Regions from separate parts of the Nonomuraea sp. LP-02 genome, predicted to be linked through region 1. Evidence: riboswitches for the same ligand, from Rfam matches in the RefSeq annotation. Region 1 holds a riboswitch; each other region holds the start of a gene.
The links. A riboswitch is a leader RNA that binds a small molecule or an ion and turns the genes downstream of it on or off. The one in region 1 is predicted to bind cyclic di-AMP.
Positions count from the first base shown of each region.

Region 2: another riboswitch for cyclic di-AMP. It lies ahead of SMD20_RS38895 (hypothetical protein); the one in region 1 lies ahead of SMD20_RS15080 (C40 family peptidase).
Region 3: another riboswitch for cyclic di-AMP. It lies ahead of SMD20_RS08290 (CHAP domain-containing protein); the one in region 1 lies ahead of SMD20_RS15080 (C40 family peptidase).

Region 1 is NZ_JAXCLK010000001.1:3,237,657-3,244,583, forward strand. It holds gene SMD20_RS15070 (M48 family metallopeptidase) at 1-1,108, opposite strand, end outside; gene SMD20_RS15075 (hypothetical protein) at 1,130-2,011, opposite strand; gene SMD20_RS15080 (C40 family peptidase) at 2,106-2,642, opposite strand; cyclic di-AMP (ydaO/yuaA leader) riboswitch at 2,716-2,881, opposite strand; gene SMD20_RS15085 (C40 family peptidase) at 3,223-4,176, opposite strand; gene SMD20_RS15090 (NYN domain-containing protein) at 4,290-5,612, opposite strand; gene SMD20_RS15095 (phosphotransferase family protein) at 5,757-6,818, shown strand.
Region 2 is NZ_JAXCLK010000001.1:8,279,817-8,286,743, forward strand. It holds gene SMD20_RS38880 (PadR family transcriptional regulator) at 1-486, opposite strand, end outside; gene SMD20_RS38885 (MDR family MFS transporter) at 543-2,003, shown strand; gene SMD20_RS38890 (DUF5302 domain-containing protein) at 2,052-2,252, shown strand; cyclic di-AMP (ydaO/yuaA leader) riboswitch at 2,390-2,525, shown strand; gene SMD20_RS38895 (hypothetical protein) at 2,736-3,572, shown strand; gene SMD20_RS38900 (alpha/beta fold hydrolase) at 3,624-4,469, shown strand; gene SMD20_RS38905 (hypothetical protein) at 4,518-4,889, opposite strand; gene SMD20_RS38910 (roadblock/LC7 domain-containing protein) at 4,918-5,292, opposite strand; gene SMD20_RS38915 (DUF4388 domain-containing protein) at 5,322-6,167, opposite strand; gene SMD20_RS38920 (roadblock/LC7 domain-containing protein) at 6,171-6,545, opposite strand; gene SMD20_RS38925 (winged helix-turn-helix transcriptional regulator) at 6,683-6,927, opposite strand, start outside.
Region 3 is NZ_JAXCLK010000001.1:1,773,761-1,780,687, reverse strand. It holds gene SMD20_RS08300 (iron-containing redox enzyme family protein) at 1-867, opposite strand, end outside; gene SMD20_RS08295 (LLM class F420-dependent oxidoreductase) at 990-1,859, shown strand; cyclic di-AMP (ydaO/yuaA leader) riboswitch at 2,058-2,198, shown strand; gene SMD20_RS08290 (CHAP domain-containing protein) at 2,213-2,887, shown strand; gene SMD20_RS08285 (TetR/AcrR family transcriptional regulator) at 2,875-3,465, opposite strand; gene SMD20_RS08280 (FBP domain-containing protein) at 3,534-4,040, shown strand; gene SMD20_RS08275 (GlxA family transcriptional regulator) at 4,047-5,000, opposite strand; gene SMD20_RS08270 (DUF6010 family protein) at 4,999-5,514, shown strand; partial or broken gene SMD20_RS08265 (helix-turn-helix transcriptional regulator) at 5,833-6,450, opposite strand; gene SMD20_RS08260 (excinuclease ABC subunit UvrA) at 6,513-6,927, shown strand, end outside.

The DNA of each region.
Region 1 (6,927 bases):
GCGCCCCGGCCGCGCGCGGGTCGGCGATCGAGGGGACGGCGGCGCGGCGGCGTACCAGGTCGAAGATCAGGAACAGCAGGACGGCGCCCAGCGCCGCGCCCAGACCGCCCAGCAGCGTGCCGTGCAGGACGTCGTCGTGCTTCGCGTGGCCCAGCTCGTGCGCGACCACCAGCTCCACCTCCGCCTCCGGGGCGCGCAGCAGCGTGTCGTAGACGACGACGCGGCGGGTGGCGCCGAAGCCGGAGACGTAGGCGTTGAGCGCCGTCGTACGACGTGAGGCGTCGGCGACCAGCACATCCTCCACCGGTACGCCGTCCCGCGCGGCCATCGCCAGCAGGTTCGTGCGCAGCGGGCCCGCGCGCATCGGGGTGAAGTCGTTGAACATCGGCTCGAACACCACGGGATAGACGAACGAGGCCGCCACCGTGAGGCCGAACGCGCCCGCGGCCGCCGGGATCCACCAGCGCCGGAACCGGCGCGCCAGCGCCACCAGCACCACCACCATGAGGGCGAGCAGGAACGCCTCGACGGCCGCGTTCTTCAGCCGGTCGCCGCTCCAGGACGGCCAGGTCTGCGTGGACAGGCCGTACTCGCGCAGGACGGTCTCGAACCACATGCCGAGGGGCCAGCGGAGCGCCTGCGTGGCCGCGGCGATCACCACCACGCCCAGGATCGTCCGCAGCCACCACGGGCCGCGCAGCCACCCGGTCGCCCGCGCGCCGAGCGGGGTGGCGACCAGGAGGCCCGCCACGAGGACGGTCAGGGCCAGGGAGAGGTAGCTCGGCAGGCTCGTCGCGGCGTCGAACGCCTGGGAGCGGGCGAGCTGGGCGGCGGTGAAGTCGCGGGCCGGGTCCGGTGGCTCCCCGGCGGTCAGCAGCGCCCGCCAGGGCGTGGTGAGTGCGGCCACGGCCAGGACGAGGGCGGCGAGTGCGGCCAGCGCGAGCGCGGCCTGGCGGCGCAGGCGGACCTCGTCGTCGGGGCGGCCGTAGTCGGCCCTGCCGTCGTAGGCGGGCCCGCCGCTCACGGCCCGATCGCCGCCGTCACTCACGGCCCGATCGCCGCCGTCGCCCGCGGGCGTGGCGCCGTCCGGCTGCCGGCGTTCGCTCATCTGCCTCCCCCTCTTACGCTCTTACGCGAGCTGTTCGCGCACGTACGCGCGCCACCGGGCCGTCAGCGTGGCCGTGGAGAGCCCGAGCCCGGCGAGTGCCCGGTCGGCGCCGTCCACCCGGGCTTCACGATAGAGCCGTACCAGGGTCCCCTCACCGAACCGGTCGGCGAGGAAGCGACACGCCAGCCAGGCCTCCTGGTACGCCCGCGCGAGCCGCGCCGGGTCGCTCCCGTCCGCGGCGAAGGCGGCGGGGCCGGGCAGTTCGGCGGGCAGGCGTCCCGCGCGCACCTCGTCCGCCAGTTCGGCGGCGGCCGTCCGTACGGGCAGCCCCGAGTCGCGGTAGCCAACGTAGTCGGCGAAACCCTCGTACAGCCAGACCGGGAGGCGGTCGGTGCCGGCGGCGACGTGGGTGAGCTCGTGGGCGAGGACGACGTCTCTGCCGGTGGGGTTGAGGCGGGCGAAGACCTCGGGGACGACGAGCACCCGGTCGCCGTCCGCGAGCGCGGCCAGGCCGTCGATCGGGCCGGTCCCGGCCAGGCGGGCCGCCTCGGCGGCCGAGGCGGGGACGACGACGAGGGGGCGTACGGGCTCGCCGAGGACCGTTCCGACGCGGAGCGCGGCCGTGTCGGCCAGTCGCGCCAGCTCGGCGAGCGAGACGGGCTCGGCGGAGGCGCGTGCGGCGGTTGAGGCCACTTGGGCCGCCCGGCCGACGACGACTGACCGCGTTCCACGGACGGTGACGGACTCCCCCGGCCACAGCCCGCGCGCGCCCGCGGGCAGCGCGGGAGCGGCCGCGATCGGCGCGCTCGCGGCCGGGACGAGGGCGAGAGCGACGAGGAGCGGCGCCAGGAGCAGGAGAGCCGCCGGTGCGGCTCGTCGGCGTCGGCTCACCTGGTCGGACACGATGCTCGATGGTAGCCGGGCCGGACGGGTGCCCGGGGTGCGAAAAGGCGACAGCCCCGCCCGATCCCGTACGGGGATCGGGGCGGGGCTGTGGTCACATACCGGGACGGACCGCGCCGACGAAGGACGATTTACGCCATCCGCTCAGCTTGTCGATACGTACCCGTTCGCCTGTCCTGGGCGAGTGGATCATCTTGCCCTTGCCGACGTACATGCCTACATGGCCGAGCCCGTTGAAGAACATCAGGTCGCCTGGCTTGAGCTTCTTCCAGGAGACCTTCGTCCGGGTGCGGGCGAACTGGCTGCTCGCCACGCGCGGGAGCCTGATTCCGGCCTTCTTCCAGGCGTACTGGACGAGTCCGGAGCAGTCGAACGAACCGGGGCCGGTGCCGCCGTAGCGGTACGGGTCCCCGATCTGGTTCTTGGCCACGGCGACGGCCCGGTGGGCCTTCGCCTGCTGCCGAGCGACCTTGCGCGCCTTGGCCGACCTGGCGGTCTTGACGGCCTTGGCGGACTTCGACGACTTCGTGGTGGTCTGCACCGTGGTCGTGGAGGTCGTGGCCGCGTCGCTCGTCGTCGTCGCCTGAGCCGCCGGGGCATGGAGGATGACACCTCCGGCCGTCACGGTCATGGTGAGCGCCGCGCCACTCAGGGCAAGGCGGGACAGACGGGGGTTATGCGGGGAGGTAGACAGGATTTCTCCTTGAGTCTTCCACGAACGCCTACCGGGTTAGCTGACGGATTCGGGCCTGGAAGTAGCCCTACGGCGCTTTCGAGCAGCGCCGATTCACCCCTGATCCCCTAGGGAGAGGGATCGGTGGTTCCCCGGCTCCGTGCCTCCTGGCTGCACGGATTCGGCAGGTCGCCGCCCCGTCGAGGTGTTGCTCATGGGGATGTACGGGAGGCGACCGGCGGATTGTCATCGGGTGGGACCGATGGAGATCGGCGGCGACATGGCGTGTCACCGCGACGCCAGAAGCTACGCCGACGCGTCACGAATCGGCAAAGCGGACGGCGGCTTGTCAAGATCAGACAAGGGGTCGAGTCAGGATCGAAACCCCTGCTCGGCGAGCATGCTCCGTTACCGGAATGTGACCATACTCACAATTCTCAGGACAGGGTCCAGTAAGGGGCGATTTGTCACTTTCGTCACAGTTTTCCCGGCAGCAACAGGGCACCGCGCGCCGACGCGGAGGACGTACGGACGGGCCTCAGGGACGGATGGCGCCGACGAGCCGCCGCCCGTAGGCCGACAGCTTGACGACCTTCACGACGTCGCCCGTCTGCGGTGCGTGAACGATCTGCCCGTTGCCCGCGTAGATACTGACGTGCCCCAGTCCTTCGCTGAAGATGAGGTCCCCGGGCTGCAGCGCGTCGATGCTCACCCGGCGGTTCGCCCCCCAGGCCCACTGCTGCCACGTCGTACGCGGCAGCGAGACGCCCGCGGCCCGCCAGGCCGCCTGCGTCAGACCGGAGCAGTCCCAGCCGCCCGGCCCCGTCCCCCCGAACACGTACGGCTTGCCGACCTGCGCGTAGGCGAAGCGCAGCACCGAGGCCGCGTTGCCCGACGCGGAGCCGGTGTACTTCATGCCGGTGCTGTTCGGGTTGCCCGGGTTGTAGGCGTTCAGCTTCTCCAGCAGCTTCTTCTGCTGGGCGATCAGCTTGAGGATCTCCGCGCGTTCCTTCTGGACCCCGTCGCGCTCCTTGTCGGCCGACTCCAGGGCCTTCTCCGCCTTGTCCCGCTCGGCCTTGAGCCCGCGGTTCTCCCGGTCGAAGGCGTTCAGCTTCTCGGCCCGTTCCTTGGAGATCTGGCCGGTCAGCGCGAGGCGGGCGAGGAAGTCGTCGGGATCGTCGGCGCCGAGGAAGCCCGGCAGGGACGTGACGTCGCCGCCGAGCTGGTAGCTGTCGACGGCCATGCTGATCACCTGGGCGCGCAGGTCGGCGACGGTGGCCAGCTTGCGCTTGTAGCTGTCGTTGAGGTCCGTGTAGGTGGACTTCGCCTTTTTGTACCGCTCCGTGGCCGTGTTGTAGCGGTCGACGACCTTGTCCGCCTTGTCGTTGAGCTTCTCCAGCTTGGCCTTGGCCTGCGCGAGCGTTGGTTTGGGATCGGCGATCGCGGCCCCGGTGGGGGTAAGCACCAGCCCGAACGCGATCCCCGCGGCCACCGGTACCCGACCAAACCTCACTGCGTCGCCTCCCAGGGTAAACATCTGGGGCGAATAGTACAGAAGTGGCGGGTGAGGTCTCACCTCAATGGGTAAAACCTTAAATTCGTAATCTAGGCGCGACCAAGCCGGCGCAACAGCAGAGCAGACGGAACCGGTCTGGCTCCCATGCGCCGTACCGATTCGGCCACCTCACGGTCGGAGGACACGACGGCGATGGCCCGCCCCGGCGGCTCGACCCGGACGAGCTGCCGGATGAGGTCGTCGGCGATCTCCCCGGGGTCGCTGAAGAGCACCCGCACCCCGCGCGGCGCCACGACCTGCACGGGGGCGTTGAGCTCGGCCCCGTCGAAGACGACGGTCATCTCGACCCGGGTCTGCGCGGCCAGCCCGCCGAGGTTGGTCATGAGGCGGTTGCGCTGGTCGGCCAGGGTGAGCGTGCCGTAGCCGGTCTTGGTGACGTTGTAGCCGTCGATGATGAGGTGGATCTGCGGGATCGCGAGGAGCTGGTCGAGCAGCTGCGGGTCGTCGTCGGCCAGCGCCCGCGCGGGCACGCCGCGCACGCCCGGCCGCTCGCCCGGATGGGCCGCGACCGAGTCGGCGGGCCGGCTGATGGTCGCCGGCAGGCCGAGCTCCCTGCGCAGCCCGGCCGAGGCGTCCTGCAGGGCGTCGAGCAGCACCCGGATGCGGGCATCCTCCAGGCTGCGGCCCTCGCGGGCGGCCCGGCGCGAGGCTTCCAGCTGCTTCTCGACGTCGGCCAGCCGCTCACGCAGCCGCCGCAGCTCGGACTCGCCCGCGCTGCCCGCGGCCACGGCGGCAGTGCGGGCCTCCTCGGCCACGCGCTCCATCTCCTCGGTCCTCGCGAGCGCGGCCTTGGCCCGCTCGCGGGCGTCGTGGAGCTTGCGCCGCAGGTCGGAGTTCTCGGCGCGGGCGGTCTTGAGCTGCTCGCGCAGCCGGTCGGCCTCCTCCTTGGCGGCGCTCTTCTGCGCCGCGAGTTGCTCGCGCAGCCGGGAGACCACCTCCTCGCGCTCGGAGCCCTCGGCCGCCGCAGCGGACTGCTGGAGATCGCTCCGGGCGAGCTCGATCATCTCCTCCCAGCCGGGCGGCCGGGTGAGGTAGGCGGCCGCGGCCACCAGCACGGGGTCGGCCGCGGGCGGGACCTGGCCGTCGGCCAGCGAGGCGACCAGCTCGGGCCAGCCGGCGGCCACCGACTCGGCGACCAGCTCGCGGAACTTCTTGTCGTTCTCCAGTTGCGCGGCGATGGGCGCGCTGCCCAGTTTGGCCCTCTTGCGCGCCTCGAACTTGGCGATCCCGCGCAGCGGCGGCGGGATGGAGACAGCGGGCAGCGTCCCGAGAACCGTGGCCGCCAGGTCCACGACATTGAGCCGTACCTGCTCGGGAAGCGGGCGAGACAAGCCTTCACCCGCTGAACTCATCCCACTTGTCCCTTCGTGACATGCCCTTTCAGACAAGGGTACGGCTGCCGCGTACCTGACCGTAACGGCCGCCTGTGTATGGACGAGCGCTTGGTCGGGGGTGTACGACAGGTGAACGGCAGGTGTTCACCCGGGAGGCCCACCGTGACGGAGCAGATGCGTACTTCCACCCGTGACCTGGAGGAACTCCGCGAGCAAGTGACCGCGTGGCTGCGCGGCAAGGTCGGCGTGGACGCCTCCGTGTCGGAGCTGGACCGCCCCACCGACAACGGCATGTCGAGCGAGACCCTGTTCTTCACCGCGACCTGGGAGGGACGGCGTACCCGCTGCGTGGCACGGCTGGCACCTGCGGGAGAAGCGGTTCCGGTCTTCCCCGAGTACGATCTGCGGTCGCAGTTCGAGATCATGCGTTTGGCCAGGGAAAAAGCTGGGATTCCAGCGCCCAGGACCCTCTGGTTCGAGCCGGACCCGGCGCCGCTCGGCACCCCCTTCTTCGTCATGGAGCGGGCCGAGGGGCTGGTGCCGCCGGACGTGCTGCCGTACACGTTCGGCGGCTGGCTGAGCGAGGCGCCCCCCGAGGACCAGCGCAGGCTGCAGGAGGCCAGCGTCGGCGTCGTGGCCGCGCTGCACCGGACCCCGTTCACCCCGGACGAACTGGCCGCTTTCGGCCCCCCGGGCCTGCGCGCGCACGTGGACGCCCAGTACGCCTACTACCGGTGGGCGCACGGCAAGCGTCCCATCCCGCTGCTGGAGCGGGCCTTCGCCTGGCTGGAGGCGCACTGGCCGGAACGGCCCGGCCCGGACGTGCTGCTCTGGGGCGACGCCCGCATCGGCAACCTGATGTTCCGGGACTTCGTGCCGGTCGCGGTGCTCGACTGGGAGATGGCCGCGGTGGGGCCGCGCGAGCTGGACCTCTCCTGGATGATCTTCCTGCACCGCTTCTTCCAGGACCTCACCGTCGCCATGGGGCTGCCCGGCATGCCCGGCTTCATGCGCACCGAGGACGTCTGCCGCACCTACCGCGAACTGACCGGCCACGAGCCGCGCGACATGGGTTTCTACGAGATGTACGCGGCCCTGCGCCACGGCATCATCATGGCCAGGATCTGGCAGCGCAGGGTCCACTTCGGCGAGCAGCCCGACCCGGACGACCCCGACGACCTCGTCCTGCACCGCGCAACAATCGAGCAACTACTCACCACCTGACCCGGCCCACCGACCGGATCAGCCCGGCAGTTGGGCCGGCCGCCGCTCGGCCAGCCCCACCGGTCAGGCCGGCCCGCCACTCGGTCAGCTCGTTGAATGGGCTGGGCCG
Region 2 (6,927 bases), 5.0 Mb from region 1:
CCTCAGCTCCGCCAGGACCTCGTCGGCCCATTGGAGGCTGGTCCGCACCTGCGCCAGCCCCAGCCTCAGCGCGTACGCCCCGAACGAGGCCGGGGACTGGCACTCCAGCGTCGCCAGCCGCCCCTGGAACCCGGCCCGGATCCGCTCCATCACCGCGATCGCGTCGTCCCGGTCGAGCAGCGGCAGCAGGAACGCCTGGAGCGCGACCTCGCTCCGCGTCACGCCCACCGCCGCGTGCTCGATCATCCACTCGTGCAGCCGCCGCGTCCCCTCCGGGGTGATCGTGTACGTCTTGCGCCCCCTCACGCCCTCGGAGCCGGCGTCGACCAGCCCGTCGGCCGCCATCTTCACGAGCTCCGGATAGATCTGCGTGTGCCCGGCCTGCCAGACGTGGTTGAGCGAGTGCTCGAACTTCTTCGCCAGGTCGTAGCCGCTCGCCGGGCCTTTGGCCGAGAGCAGCCCCAGGAGCGCGATCCGCAGGGACATGGCGGTCAGCTTATCGAAGACTTGACATGTAAGAGCTTACATATCAATCTTCACATGTGGCTGATGACATGAAGACGCGGGAGGGCGGCGCGCTCGTCCTCGTGGCCGCGCTCGGCGGCATGTTCCTCGCGATGCTCGACCAGACGATCGTCGGCACGGCGCTGCCGCGCATCGTCGGCGAGCTGGGCGGCGGCGAGCTGTACACCTGGGTGGTGACGGCCTACCTGCTGACCTCGACGGTCACGGTGCCGCTCTACGGCAGGCTGTCCGACCAGCACGGCAGGAAGCCCTTGCTGCTGGTCGGGATGGTGGTGTTCGTGGCGGGCTCGGCCCTGTGCGGACTGGCCCAGGACATGACGCAGCTCATCGCCTTCCGCGCGCTCCAGGGGCTCGGCGCGGGCGCGCTGCTGCCGCTGTCGCTCGCCCTGGTGCTGGAGATGTTCCCGCCCGGCACCCCGCGCGGCGCGCGCACCCAGGGGGCTCTGGGCGGCGTGATGGCGCTGGCGTACCTGGCGGGGCCGTTCCTCGGCGGGGTGTTCACCGACCAGGCGAGCTGGCGCTGGGGCTTCTACGTGAACGTGCCGCTCGGCGCGGCGCTGATCGCGATCGTCGCGCTGCGCCTGCCGGGGCGGCCGGGCACCGGCGGCGGCGGGCGTCCCGACTACGCGGGCATCGCCGTCTTCACCGTCGCCATCACGGCCCTGCTCGTGGGGCTGACGGAGAAGGGGCTCGACGGCCACACCTGGACCGACGCGCCCGTGGCGGGGCCGATCCTGCTGGCGCTGGCCGCGCTCGCGGCGTTCGTGGCCGTGGAGCGGCGGGCGGCCAACCCGATGATGCCGATGCACCTGTTCGGCAACCGGACGTACACGCTGGTCAACGTCACCTCCTTCGTCACCGCGTTCTGCCTGTACGCCGGGGTCGTCTTCCTGCCGCGTTACTTCCAGGAGGCACTGGGCGCCGACGCCACCGAGTCGGGCCTGCGGATCTACCCCATGACGCTGGCCATGGTCGTGGGCAGCGGCATCATGGGCATGCTGATGTCCCGTACCAGGGTCTACAAGCCCTGGCTGCTGGCCGCGCCGTTCCTGCTCGGGGCCGGCACCCTGCTCTGCCTCAACCTCGCTCTGGACACCGGGGGCCTGGCGCTCGCCGGGTGGATGCTGCTCATCGGGCTGGGCATGGGGCCGATGTTCTCGGGGCTGACCGTGGCCGTCCAGCAGGCGGTGCCGCCCGCGTACCTCGGCACCGCCTCGGCCAACCTCACCTTCTTCCGGCAGATCGGCGGCTCCGTGGCGCTGGCCGTGGGCGGCGCGCTCTACACCTCCACGGTCACCGCGGAGGCTCCGGCGCAGGGCCTCGCCGCCGCGCACGCCTCGGCCGCGGCCGTCGCCGTCCCGTCGCTCGGCGTGGCCGGGGCGATGATCGCCCTCGTGGCGCTGGCGGCCATGCCGGGCCGGCGGCTGGAGCTGCCGGCCGTGCCGCAGACCAAGATTGACGCCGGTTTCGCGTCGTAAGGTACCCCGTGCGAAGCTGGGGGTGTCCCAACACCATGGAGGTCCTCAATGGCGGAATCACCGGAGCCGGAAGTCAGCGAAACTCCCGAGGACGAGATGAAGCGCAAGTTCCGCGAGGCGCTTGAGCGCAAGCGCGGCCAGCAGGCGGCCGGCGGCGCGGGTGGCAGGGGCGGCGATCCGTCGAAGATCCACGGCACGCACGGCCCGGCCGCGAACAAGCGATCCTTCAGGCGCAAGAGCGGCGGCTGAGTCAGACAGTTCCGGCAGGTCCAGAGGGGCGCGGTTATTCCGCGCCCCTCTTTTCTTTGCGCTGCGGCCAGGTAGATCTTTTGTCCGATTCATGAAGATTCGTTTGCGTTCGTCCCGGCGTGCGTGGTTTAGTCTTGCCATTCAACCAGCCGAATCCCGAACCACTCGGGAACCGGGGACCCACTTCGTTGGGGTGAATCCGGCAGCACGCCGGTAGGGCATCTCCTCGCCCGAACCCGTCAGCTAACCCGGTAGGCGTGATGGAGAGGACCCCCGCATGTCGTACCGCGTCACACCCCCGGACGCCGGCTCCCCACCGGTCGAGATTCCCGAGAGCGTAGTGCCGGCCGCCCGCTGAGCGGCCCCTCACCCCAGGCTCATTCCGCGCTCCGCGCAGCCTCCCCCCGTCAGGTGTTCATTCCCGGCTGCGCCTTTCTCCCCTGAGCGCGTGTCCCTGCCCCCTCGCAAAGGACTCACTGCTTCATGTCTCCCCGCTTTGGCCTGCGTTCCTGCGCCGTGCTCGCCGCCTGCTCGTTCGGCGCGCTCACCGCCGTCTCCACCCCCGCCCACGCCGACACCGACGAGAAGATCCTGCTCAAGGGCTCGACCACGGCCTCCTACTTCTGGGACGACGCCTCCGGCCGGGCCGGGGACACGGGCCTGCCCGCCAGCGGCAAGCCCATGCAGAAGGGCTTGGCCGCCAGCCCGAGCTGGCCCCTGCTGACCGAGGGCTACGTGATCTACAAGGGCAAGAAGATGCCCTTCTTCGTGGGCGACCGCGGCCCCGGCGTGCCCTCCAACTCGGGCATCATGCTCGACCTGGACGCCAAGACGTTCGCCGAGCTGACCGGCGGCAGGTTCAACCCCTCCACGCTGTACGTGGACGGCAACGGCGGCCAGGGCCACATCAAGGTCGACTACGTCATCACCAAGTGGGGCCCCGGCGTCGGCAAGAAGAACTACCCGGTGCCCTTCTCCACCGGCGCCTGGTCGCGCCGCGACAACAACCCGGCCAAGCCCCCGAAGGTCGCGGAGAAGCCGACGGCGACGCAGACCGTGCAGCCGGCGAAGACCACGACGAAGGCCGTGGAGAAGACGGCCGAGCACTCGGGCGCGCAGACGACGCAGGCGAAGACGCAGGCCCAGTCCGGCGGCGCGGCCGTCGAGCTCGCCGCCGGCCAGGCCGCGCCCGCCCCCGCGGGCGAGACCGCGCAGGCGAGCACCGGCGCGGTCGGCGCCGTGCTGTGGTTCGTCCTGGCTCTGGGCGGCGGGGCCGTGGTGGTGGCCGGCGCCCGGCTCCGGCGCCTGATCAAGGGCTGACCCCCGGCCCTGACGCTTTACGTCACCGGACCAGAATGAGATTCTGGTCCGGTGACGACCCGCGTAACCGCCAACGGCATCGACATCGCCTACGAGAGCTTCGGCGCCCCCGGAGGCCGCCCGCTGCTCCTCATCATGGGCCTCGGTGCCCAGCTCATCCACTGGGACGAAGGGCTCTGCGAGCTCCTGGCCGAGCAGGGACACCACGTCGTCCGGTTCGACAACCGCGACGCGGGGCTCTCCACGCACTTCGGCGAGGCGGGGGCGCCCGGTCCTGGCACGGCTCCGCCGTACCTGCTGGACGACATGGCCGACGACACCGCCGGCCTCATGGACGCCCTCCGCTGGCCGCAGGCCCACATCGTGGGCGCCTCGATGGGCGGGATGATCGCCCAGACGCTGGCCATCCGCCACCCGGAGCGCGTGCTGACCCTCACCTCGATCATGTCCACCCCCGGTCCGGAGGTCGCGCCTCCGACGGCCGAGGCCGCCGCGATCCTCATGGCCCGGCCTCCGGCCGACCGCGACGGCGTGCTGGCGCAGGCCGTACGGACCTGGTCGGTGATCGGCTCGCCCGGCTACGAGCTGGACCACGAGCGCATCACCACCCTCGCCGCCCTGGCCTACGACCGCTGCTTCGACCCGGCCGGGACCGGCCGGCAGCTCGCCGCCATCATGGCCTCGGGCAGCCGCGTCGAGGCGCTCGGCCGGCTGGACGTGCCCACCCTGGTGGTGCACGGCGAGGCCGACCAGCTCGTTCCCCTGGCGGGCGGCCAGGCCACCGCGGCGGCCATCCCGGGCGCCCGCCTGGTGACGTACCCGGGCATGGGGCACGACCTGCCGCGCGCGCTCTGGCCCGACCTCGTGGCCGAGATCACCAAGCTCACCACCGCCTGAACGCGCCGCGGCCCGCACCCCGTCACGGGGCGCGGGCCGCGGCGAGGCTCAGACCTCCAGCTTCTCCTCGATGCCCCGGAGCTGGTGCCGGGACATCGCGAGGTTGGCCCGGGCGCGGTCGAGGGCGAGGTAGAGGAACAGCCCCTTGCCGCCGCGTCCGGTGATGGGGCGGATGATGTGGTATTGGCCCCCCAGGGTGATGAGGATGTCCTCGATGCTGTCCTTGAGGCCCAGCGAGTCCATCGTGCGCAGCTTGGCCTTGACGACCTCGGTGTTCCCCGCGGCGGCGACCTGGAGGTCCAGGTCCTTCGATCCGCCGAGGGTGCCCAGCGCCATGCCGCTGCCGTAGTCGACGACCGCCGCTCCGACCGCGCCGTCGATGGTCATCATCTCCTTGAGAGAGACGTCCATGCCCGCCATGACTCCTCCTTCTCTGCCGGGTTCGGTTTCACTGCTTGGGTGCTGCGACGGCCGCCACGGCGGCGGCCGTCTTCCTGCCCTCCAGCCGCAGGAGCCCGACGTTCGCGCCGGGTCCGGCCAGGACTGTGAGGATGACGGTGGGGCCGGCCGCGTAGAAGGCCACGAAGCCGGCGGTGCCGGAGATCAGCGTCTCCTCGAAGGCGCCGTGCTGCGCCATGATCAGCATGCGCCTGCTCATGGCGAGCAGGGCCGCCGCCAGGGCCGCCGCCTGCTCGCCGATCTCGTCCGGCAGGTCGCAGGCCACCTGCAGGCCGTCCACGGTGCAGGCGACGCTCCCGCGCACGTCCGGCGTGCGCTCGCGCAGGAGCCTCATCTCCTCCAGGACCTCGTGCGTCGATTCCACCCGTGGCCTCCTCCTGAGTGAGGGAAACCTCACGACAGCTCCTCTAGCGCCTTCTTCAGCCGCAACAGCAGCGCTATATCGGTCGGGTCCCCCGTGACGGGCGGCCCGGCGGGCAGCCGCGGGGCCTCCGGATGGTGGGGCGGCCGCGGCAGCTCGCCGCGGGCCCGCCTGGGCAGCGTCCGCTCGTCCTCCGTGGCGGGCGGGTCCGGTTCCTGGCCCGGCGGACCGGGCGGATCCGGTGGGCACAGCAGGCCGGCGGCGGCCAGCCGGCGCACCGCCAGCAGCACCGAGTAGCCCGACCGCCCGATCTGCTTGGCCAGCTCCAGCGGGGTCGCCCTCCGGTCGGCCCGGACGAGCACCTCCCACTGGATCCGGTCGAGCGTCACCCCGTGCCCGGCCAGGGCGGTGGCCGGGCGCACCGGGCTGGTGTCGACGTCGGCGGACGGCCAGATCCCCGCGAGCTGGGCCCGCCGCCTGGCGCACTCGCGCACCAGCCCCGCCACGTCGAAGAACCACTGCCTGCCCAGCCAGTGCTCCTCGCCGGGGCGGAACTTCGGCCGCGTCCCGCTCATCGGCAGCAGGAAGAAGGCCGCGTCGAGCACCACGCCGAGCACGGCGTACTGGAGCTCTCCCTGCGTGATCGAGCCCTCGCGCAGCAGCCGGTCGCAGCCGCCGTCGGACTGCACGCCCCGCAGGGCCGCCTCCGACATCCGTCCCCTGGCCGTGAGCAGCCGTTCGAGGCTCGGGGTCTGGGCGCACTCCATGTACGTCACGCGCCCGTCCGACAGGAAGATGGTGCCGCTCCGCCCGACCCGCAGCGCGCCCGTCGAGCGCTCTCGGGCGAGCCCGGCGAGGAGGGAGTCCAGCTTGGTCATGGCTCACGTCGTCAGACGGCCGGCGATGGACTGGAGACGGTGCCTGGCCAGGGCGAGGTTGGCTCGCTCCAGGTCGAGGCGTACGTAGATGACGAGCGGCCCCTCGAAGACGGTCTCCATCAGCCGGAGCAGATGGTGGCCCTTGTCCGTGGTGACCATCATGTCGTCGATGCGTACGACGTCACCGGGACAGGTACGGGCGAGCCCGTCGGAGGTGGCGCGCAGCGCCTCGGTGAGCGCGGCGGCGGAGCGGTCGGCGTCGACGCCGGACGCCTGGCTGAAGGCCACGGCCATGCCGCTGGTGTGGTCGACCAGCATGGCGTCCAGCGCGCCTGGTATGGCCATGACCTCCGCCAGGCAGGTGTCGATTCCGAGCACGTGACCTCCCTCGCCATCGGTGGGACGGAGACAGCGTAGAGGTACGGAATCGCCGCGAAGCGTGATCAGCGGCTGGAGTTAATGATTTGTACGGCGATGGCGGAGAAAAACAACACCAGTACAGATAAATATGAGATTCACGAGAATTTCTCGCGGCAACGGAGGATTTCCGCGACGTTCTGCTCGGCCCATTCGGCCACCACCGACAGCGGCCCGTGGAGCGAGCGCCCGAGGCCCGTCAGCGTGTACTCCACCCGCGGCGGGACCTCGGCGAACACCTCCCGCGTCAGCAGCCCGTCCTGCTCCATCGCGCGCAGGGTCTGGGTGAGCACCTTCGGCGTGACGCCGCCGATCCGGGTGCGCAATTGGGTGAAGCGCATCG
Region 3 (6,927 bases), 1.5 Mb from region 1:
CGCCAGCCCGGTGCACAGGTCGTGCGCGGCGACCTGCTCGTGCACGGCGTCGGCCTGGACGTGCTCGTCGTAGAAGCGGGTCGCCTCGGCGTCCCCGCCGAGCCTGCGCAGGGCCGTGGCGTAGCGGCGGTTGGGCAGCGACGAGGTCATCTCCAGCGCGGCGAGGTGCCCGGCCAGCGCGCCGCGCAGCCGGCGGTGCAGCCCGAACAGCGACATGACGTTGGAGACGGCCAGCGTGATGCCCGGCACCCGGCCCAGGTAGGCGCCGTAGGAGTCGTCCAGGTCCAGGGCGGTCATGGTGCCGCGGAACAGCTCGGCGTGCATGCGCTCGGGCCTGCCGCCGCCGTACTCGTCGGACTGGACCTCCACCAGCGCGGCCTTGGGCCGGCCGTGCAGGCGCGGGATGCCCCAGGTGTGCGGGTCGGCCTCCTTCAGGTGGTAGATCGAGCGGTGGACGACGAACTCGCGGAACCGGTCGAGGTCGGCCTCGCGCTGGAGGTACGCCGCCAGGCCCGGCCCCTGCTGCTCGTCGTGGGCGACCAGTTCCTTGAGCGCGCGGCGTACCTGCTGGGGCGGCACCGGCGCGGGACGCGGCACGGCGTCCGCGAGCGCGCCCTCCAGACGGCGTTCGAGCTCGCGCCGGAAGCCCAGGAGCGACGGCTGCCACTCCCAGCGGTCGTCCACGCCGGCGAAGCCGCGGTAGTGCAGCTCGTAGCAGGCGAACAGGGCGAGCTGCAGGTCGCCGTCCGCCAGGGCCGTGGCGCAGGGGCGCGGCGCCGCCGGCGGCGGGTCCAGGTCGGCGGGCGGCCCGGCGAGACGTTCGAAGAGCTCGGCGGTGATGGGGCCGCGAGCGGCGGGCAGGCGCATCAGGCTCCGCTGCCCGGGGCCCTGAGGCCCAAACCGCGCGCCCCGGGCAGCGTGGCGGTCGCGGGCCGGGCGCGACAGGCCCGCGATGATGGGAGGGAAGATCACGATGACAGGAGCCACGCATGCAGATCGGTGTCGTCTTCCCGCAGTCCGAGATCGGCGCGGACCCGGGCGCCGTACGCGCCTACGGCCGGCGCGTCGAGGAGCTGGGCTTTCGCCACCTGCTCGCCTACGACCACGTCGTGGGCGCCGACCCGGCCGTGCACCAGGGCTGGAGCGGCCCCTACGACGTGCACACCACCTTCCACGAGCCGATGGTGCTGTTCGGCTACCTGGCCGCGCTGACGTCGCTGGAGCTGGTCACCGGCATCATCATCCTGCCGCAGCGGCAGGCGGTGCTGGCCGCCAAACAGGCCGCCGAGGTCGACCTGCTGACCGGCGGGCGCTTCCGCATGGGCGTGGGGCTGGGCTGGAACCACGTCGAGTACGAAGCGCTCGGCGCGGACTTCCGCACCCGCGGGAAGCGGATCGAGGAGCAGGTCGCCGTGATGCGCCGGCTCTGGTGCGAGCAGACCGTCACCTTCGAGGGCGAGCACCACCGGGTGAGCGCCGCCGGGCTCGCGCCGCTGCCGGTGCAGCGGCCGATCCCGGTCTGGTTCGGCGCGCAGTCGCCCCCGGCCTACCGGCGGGCGGGGCGGCTGGCCGACGGCTGGTTCCCCCAGATGGCTCCGGGGCCGGAGCTCGACCAGGCCAAGGCCATGGTCGAGGAGGCCGCCACGCAGGCCGGCCGCGACCCGTCCGGGCTCGGCATGGAGGGCCGGGTGGGGTGGACGGGCGACGCCGGGGAGCTGGCAGACCTCGCCGGACGCTGGCGGGAGGCGGGCGCGACGCATCTCGCGATCAACACGATGGGGGCCGGCCTCGGCCCGGTCGAGGGACATCTGGACGCACTGGAGGAGGCCGCCGCCGCGCTCGGACTGGAACGCGGCTGAGAGCACACCGGCGCATTACCTTCGCCGCCCGTCATGGGGATTTCGTGACCGGGGAATGACGCAGGTCAGAGGGGTGTTGTACCGTCCAGTGAGCGTGGCCTCGACCTCAGCCGTGGAGCGAGTGACCACCGGGCCGCGCTCGCCTGCGTCCGCGTCGCGGGCGCCGCGTACGATCCCACTCCCACCGCGGGCCTTCGATGCCCGCGGCCGCTGAATCCGCCACAGGCGGAACCGGGGACCCGTTCTCGACCGGGGTGAATCGGCACGTCCGTGTGCCGTAGGGCAGCTTCCGCACGCCCGAACCCGTCAGCTAACCCGGTAAGCGGCACGGAAGCACAAAGGAGCAATCCCTCATGGCCATCAGCCGTTTCATCCGTGCCCCGAAGCTGAACGCCGCGAAGCTGGCGGTGAGCGGGGCCCTCGCCGTGTCCGCCCTGGGCGCCACCGCCGCCGTGACCGCGGCCGCCGACAGCACTTCCGCGCAGCCCGCGGCCGCCGCCCAGCAGGGCGTCAGCAACCGCGACGCGCGCGTGAACGTCACCGCCCATCAGGTGCTGGACCTCGCCCGCGCCCAGGTGGGCACGTCCGAGAACGCCGCCGGCGGCGGCACCAAGTTCCAGCAGTGGTACGCCGACTCGCCCCGCGCCGGCGAGACCGTCCTGCGCGACGGCGGCAACAGGAACGCCTACCTGAACGCCCCCTGGTGCTCGATGTTCGTCTCCTGGGTCGGCGAGCAGAGCGGCGCCCGCTCCCAGATCGGCTGGGACGCCTACACCGTCTCCCACGCCAAGTGGTTCGCCGCCAACGACCGCTGGGGCACCGAGGCCAAGCCCGGCGCCGTGGTGTTCTTCTCCTGGAGCGGCAGCAAGAGCCTGAGCGCCATCAACCACGTCGGTTTCGTCGTCAAGGACAACGGCGACGGCACGATCTCCACGATCGAGGGCAACACCGGCAACGGCAAGGTCGAGGAGCGAGTCCGCCCGACCTCCCAGGTCGTCGGCTACGGCTACCCGAACTACGCCGCCTGACCTCCCGGTTCGTCCGGAGGCCAATTCCTGAGCACCGAGTCGAGGGCGTCGAGGGTTCTCGCCCAGGACACGTCCACCTCTCGCGGGGTGCGGGCGAAGCCGCCCTGCGTCTCCAGGCTGACGAAACCGTGGAACGTGCTGTGCAGCATGCGCACGGCGTCGGTCTGGGCGGGCTCGGGCAGGTCGTAGCCGCGCAGGATGGCCCGGGTCATCTCGGCGTGCCGGCGGGCGGCGCTGGCGTAGGCGGTCTCGTCGTCGAGCTGGATCTGCCCGGCGGCGTACCGGCCGGGGTGTTCCTTAGCGTAGCCGCGGTAGGCGTCGGCGAAGGCCACCAGGGCGTCCTTGCCGGCGCGGCCGGCGAGGGCGGCGGCGGCCCGCTCGGCGAGCTCGGCCAGCGCGAGGACCGCCACCCGTACCCGCAGCTCCTGGGCGTCCCTGACGTGGGAGTACAGCGCGGCGGGCTTGACGCCGAACCGGCGGGCGAGCGCCGAGACCGTCAGGTTGTGGAAGCCGAGCTCGTCGGCCAGCTCCGCCGCCGCCAGGGTCAGGCGTTCCGCGGTCAGTCCAGCTCGTGCCACGTGCCCTCCATCACTTAAAGCCTTTAAGCATTTGCATAATAGCATTAAGGAAACTAGCCTCGCCGCTCATGAGACCTCTCACCGAGCGCGAGATCCGCGCGTCCCTCATCAACTGCTCGAAGGGTGAGGCCAAGCGCGCCGACGTGCCGAAGGACCTGCCCGACCAGCCCTGGGACGACCTCGACTTCCTCGGCTGGCGGGATCCGGGCGCGCCCGAACGCGCGTACCTGGTGGCCGAGCGCGACGGCGCCCTCGTCGGCGTGGCGCTCCGCGTGACCTCGGGCGCGGCCCGCGGCTTCACCGCGCGCAGCATGTGCTCGCTCTGCCTGACCACGCACACCAACGGCGGCGTCGCGCTCATGAGCGCCCGCCGCACCGGCGAGGCGGGCCGCCAGGGCAACTCCGTCGGCCAGTACATGTGCGCCGACCTCGCCTGCTCCCTCTACCTGCGCGGCGGGAAGAAGGCCGCGGGCGGCGGCGTCATCGACGAGTCCCTCACCCTGGAGGACAAACTCGCCCGCACCCGGACGAACCTGTACGCCTTCCTGGACAAGGTGGCCGCGACATCTGCATGAGACCGGTCAGACCGCAGGGCCGCGGGTCCGGAAGGAGGCGCGGTAGGACTGCGGGGTGACGCCGACCACCCGCTTGAACCGCTCACGGAACGCGGTCGCCGACCCGAACCCGGCCTGCGCCGCGACCCGCTCGACGCCGTGGTCCGTGGTCTCCAGCAGGAGCTGGGCCCGCCGCACCCGGGCGCGCAGCAGCCACTGCAACGGCGTGGTGCCGGTCTGCTCGCGGAAGCGGCGGCCGAAGGTGCGCTCGCTCATCCCGGCGCGCGCCGCCATGCCGGCCGGCGTCAGCTCGGCGGCGAGGTTGTCCTCGATCCAGCACAGCACCGGCTCCAGCAGCGAGCCGCGCGGCGCCGGCGGCCGGGCGTGCGTGACGAACTGCGCCTGTCCGCCCTCGCGTTCCAGCGGCGTCACCGCCAGGCGGGCCGCGTCGGCGGCCACCGCCGAGCCGAGGTCGCGCCGGATCAGGTGCAGGCACAGGTCCAGCCCGGCCGCGGCGCCGGCGGAGGTGAGGATCTGGCCGTTGTCCACGTAGAGGACGGCCGGCCGCACGTCCACCAGCGGGTACGCCTCCGCCAGCCGCGCCGCCGCGGCCCAGTGCGTGGTGGCGCTGAGCCCGTCGAGCAGCCCGGCGGCGGCGAGGGTGAACGCCCCCACGCAGATGGAGGCGATCCGGACACCGCCGGCCGCCGCGGCGCGCAACGCCTCCAGCGCCGCCGGGCCGGGCGGGGCGGCCCCCTCGGAGCAGCCCGGCACGACGACGGTGTCCGCCTCGCGCAGCGCCTCCAGGCCGTGCGGGGCGACGATCGTGAAGGCGTCGCTCGCGACCTGCGGCGTCACCGCGCAGACCAGCACGCGGTACGCCCGCCGTCCGTCCACCCTGACCCGCCCGAACACCTCGACCGGCGTCGCCAGGTCGGCCGCCACCACCTGGTCCAGCGCCAGGACCGCCACCGTGTGCATGCGGGACACCGTAGGCGGTGGCGGGAACCCGTGGGAAATTGTCGTTCCAGCCACTGGGGCCGGCGATCGGCCGGCCCTAGCGTGTTCCCCCGTGTCCAACCTCATGTCCATCCTCATGCCGATCCTCATCGGGATCGTCTGCGTCTGCCTGCTCTCCCTGATCCCCGACCCGCACCGCCGCCGGGCCAACGCCGTGCTGGTCGCCGGCGCGGGTGCCGCGTACCTGAGCGGCGGCGGGCTCGGGTACGCCGAGTTCGTCCTCCCGGTCGTCATGACCTACGTCGCCTTCCGCGGCCTGGAAAGCTGGACGTGGATCGGCGTGGGCTGGCTGCTCCACACGGCCTGGGACGTCCTCCACCACCTCAACGCCAGCCCCATCCTCGCCTTCGTCGGCGACTCCTCCTTCGGCTGCGCCGTCTGCGACCCGGTCATCGCGCTGTGGTGCCTCGCGGGCGGCCCGCCGGTGCTCGCCCGGCTGCGCGACCGGCTGCGCCGGGCCGCCCCCGCCGCTTAGACGCGCCCCGAAGGACCGGAGCGCGGCGCGAAAACGTTCCGGCTCCTCGACGGTGAAGGGGACGTCCAGGAAGGCGAGGCGGAGCAGCAGCCACTGCCAGGTGTCGAGCGCCAGCACGGCCCTGGTCCGCCGCTCCCCCAGTGCCTCCAGGTCGGCGTCCTCGTAGGCGAAGGCGTCGGCGACGTCGGCCAGCGACGCCTCGACGGTGAGGACGACGCGCTCGCGGTCCTTGCCGAGTCCCTGGCGCAGGTAGTCGAGCGCGGTGTCCGCGGGCAGGGGGCGGGGGTCGTACGTGCTGGTCGAGGTGCGCAGGCCGGTGACGCGGTCGAGGCGGAAGACCCGCCAGTCGTCCTTGGCGGTGTCGCGGGCGAGCAGGTACCAGCGCAGGTTGTGGTGCACGTGCCGGTAGGGCTCGGCCCGCCGGGAGGTGACCGCGCCGTCCCTGCCGGTGTAGTCGAAGGTGACGACGAGCCGGCGCTGGATCGCCTCGGCCAGCTCGGCCAGGACGTCGGCGCTGACGCTCGGGGCCCGCCCGGTGCTGGTCTCCAGGCTCGCCCGGAGCTGGGCGGCCCGGTGCCGCAGCCGTTTCGGCAGGAACTGGTCGACCTTGCCGTAGGCGCGGGTGGCGGCCTCGTCCACGCTGCCCTCGGCGGCCCGGCCGGTCGCGGCGAGAGTGGCCAGCCCGAGAAGGGTCGCGATCGCCTCGTCGTCGTCGAGCACCAGCGGCGGCAGCGCGCTGCCCGCCACGAGCCGGTAGTGGCCGCCGGGGCCGGGCCGCGTCCGCACCGGATAGCCGTAGGCGCGCAGGCGGTCGACGTCGCGGCGCAGGGTGCGGGGGCTGACGCCGAGCCGGGCGACGAGCTCGGCGGCGGTGAACGCCCGCCCGGTCTGCAATGTGGCGAGCAGGGCGAGGATGCGCTGGGTGACGTCCGCCATGCCTCCAGTCTTCCCCGGGATGCGGCCAGGAAGTGGCCACAACTGTTCGTAGCGTCGTACGCATGCCGAAGTTCATCCGCATCCGGGGCGCCCGGACCAACAACCTGAAGAGCCTGGACGTGGACCTCCAGCGCGGCCGGCTGACCGTGTTCGCCGGGGTGTCGGGGTCGGGCAAGTCGTCGCTGGTGTTCGACACGATCGCCGCCGAGGCGGGGCACCAGCTCAACGAGACGTTCCCGCCGTTCACCCGCAACCGGCTGCCCCGATGGACCCGTCCCGAGACCGACGAGATCGCCGGGCTCTCCCCCGTCGTGCTCATCGACCAGCGCAGGATCGGCGGGAACGCCCGCTCCACGGTCGGCACGATCACCGACGCCTGGACGTACCTGCGGCTGCTGTTCTCCCGGGCCGGCACGCCGTACGTGGGCGAGTCCAACCGGTTCTCCTTCAACGACCCCGCCGGGATGTGCCCGTCCT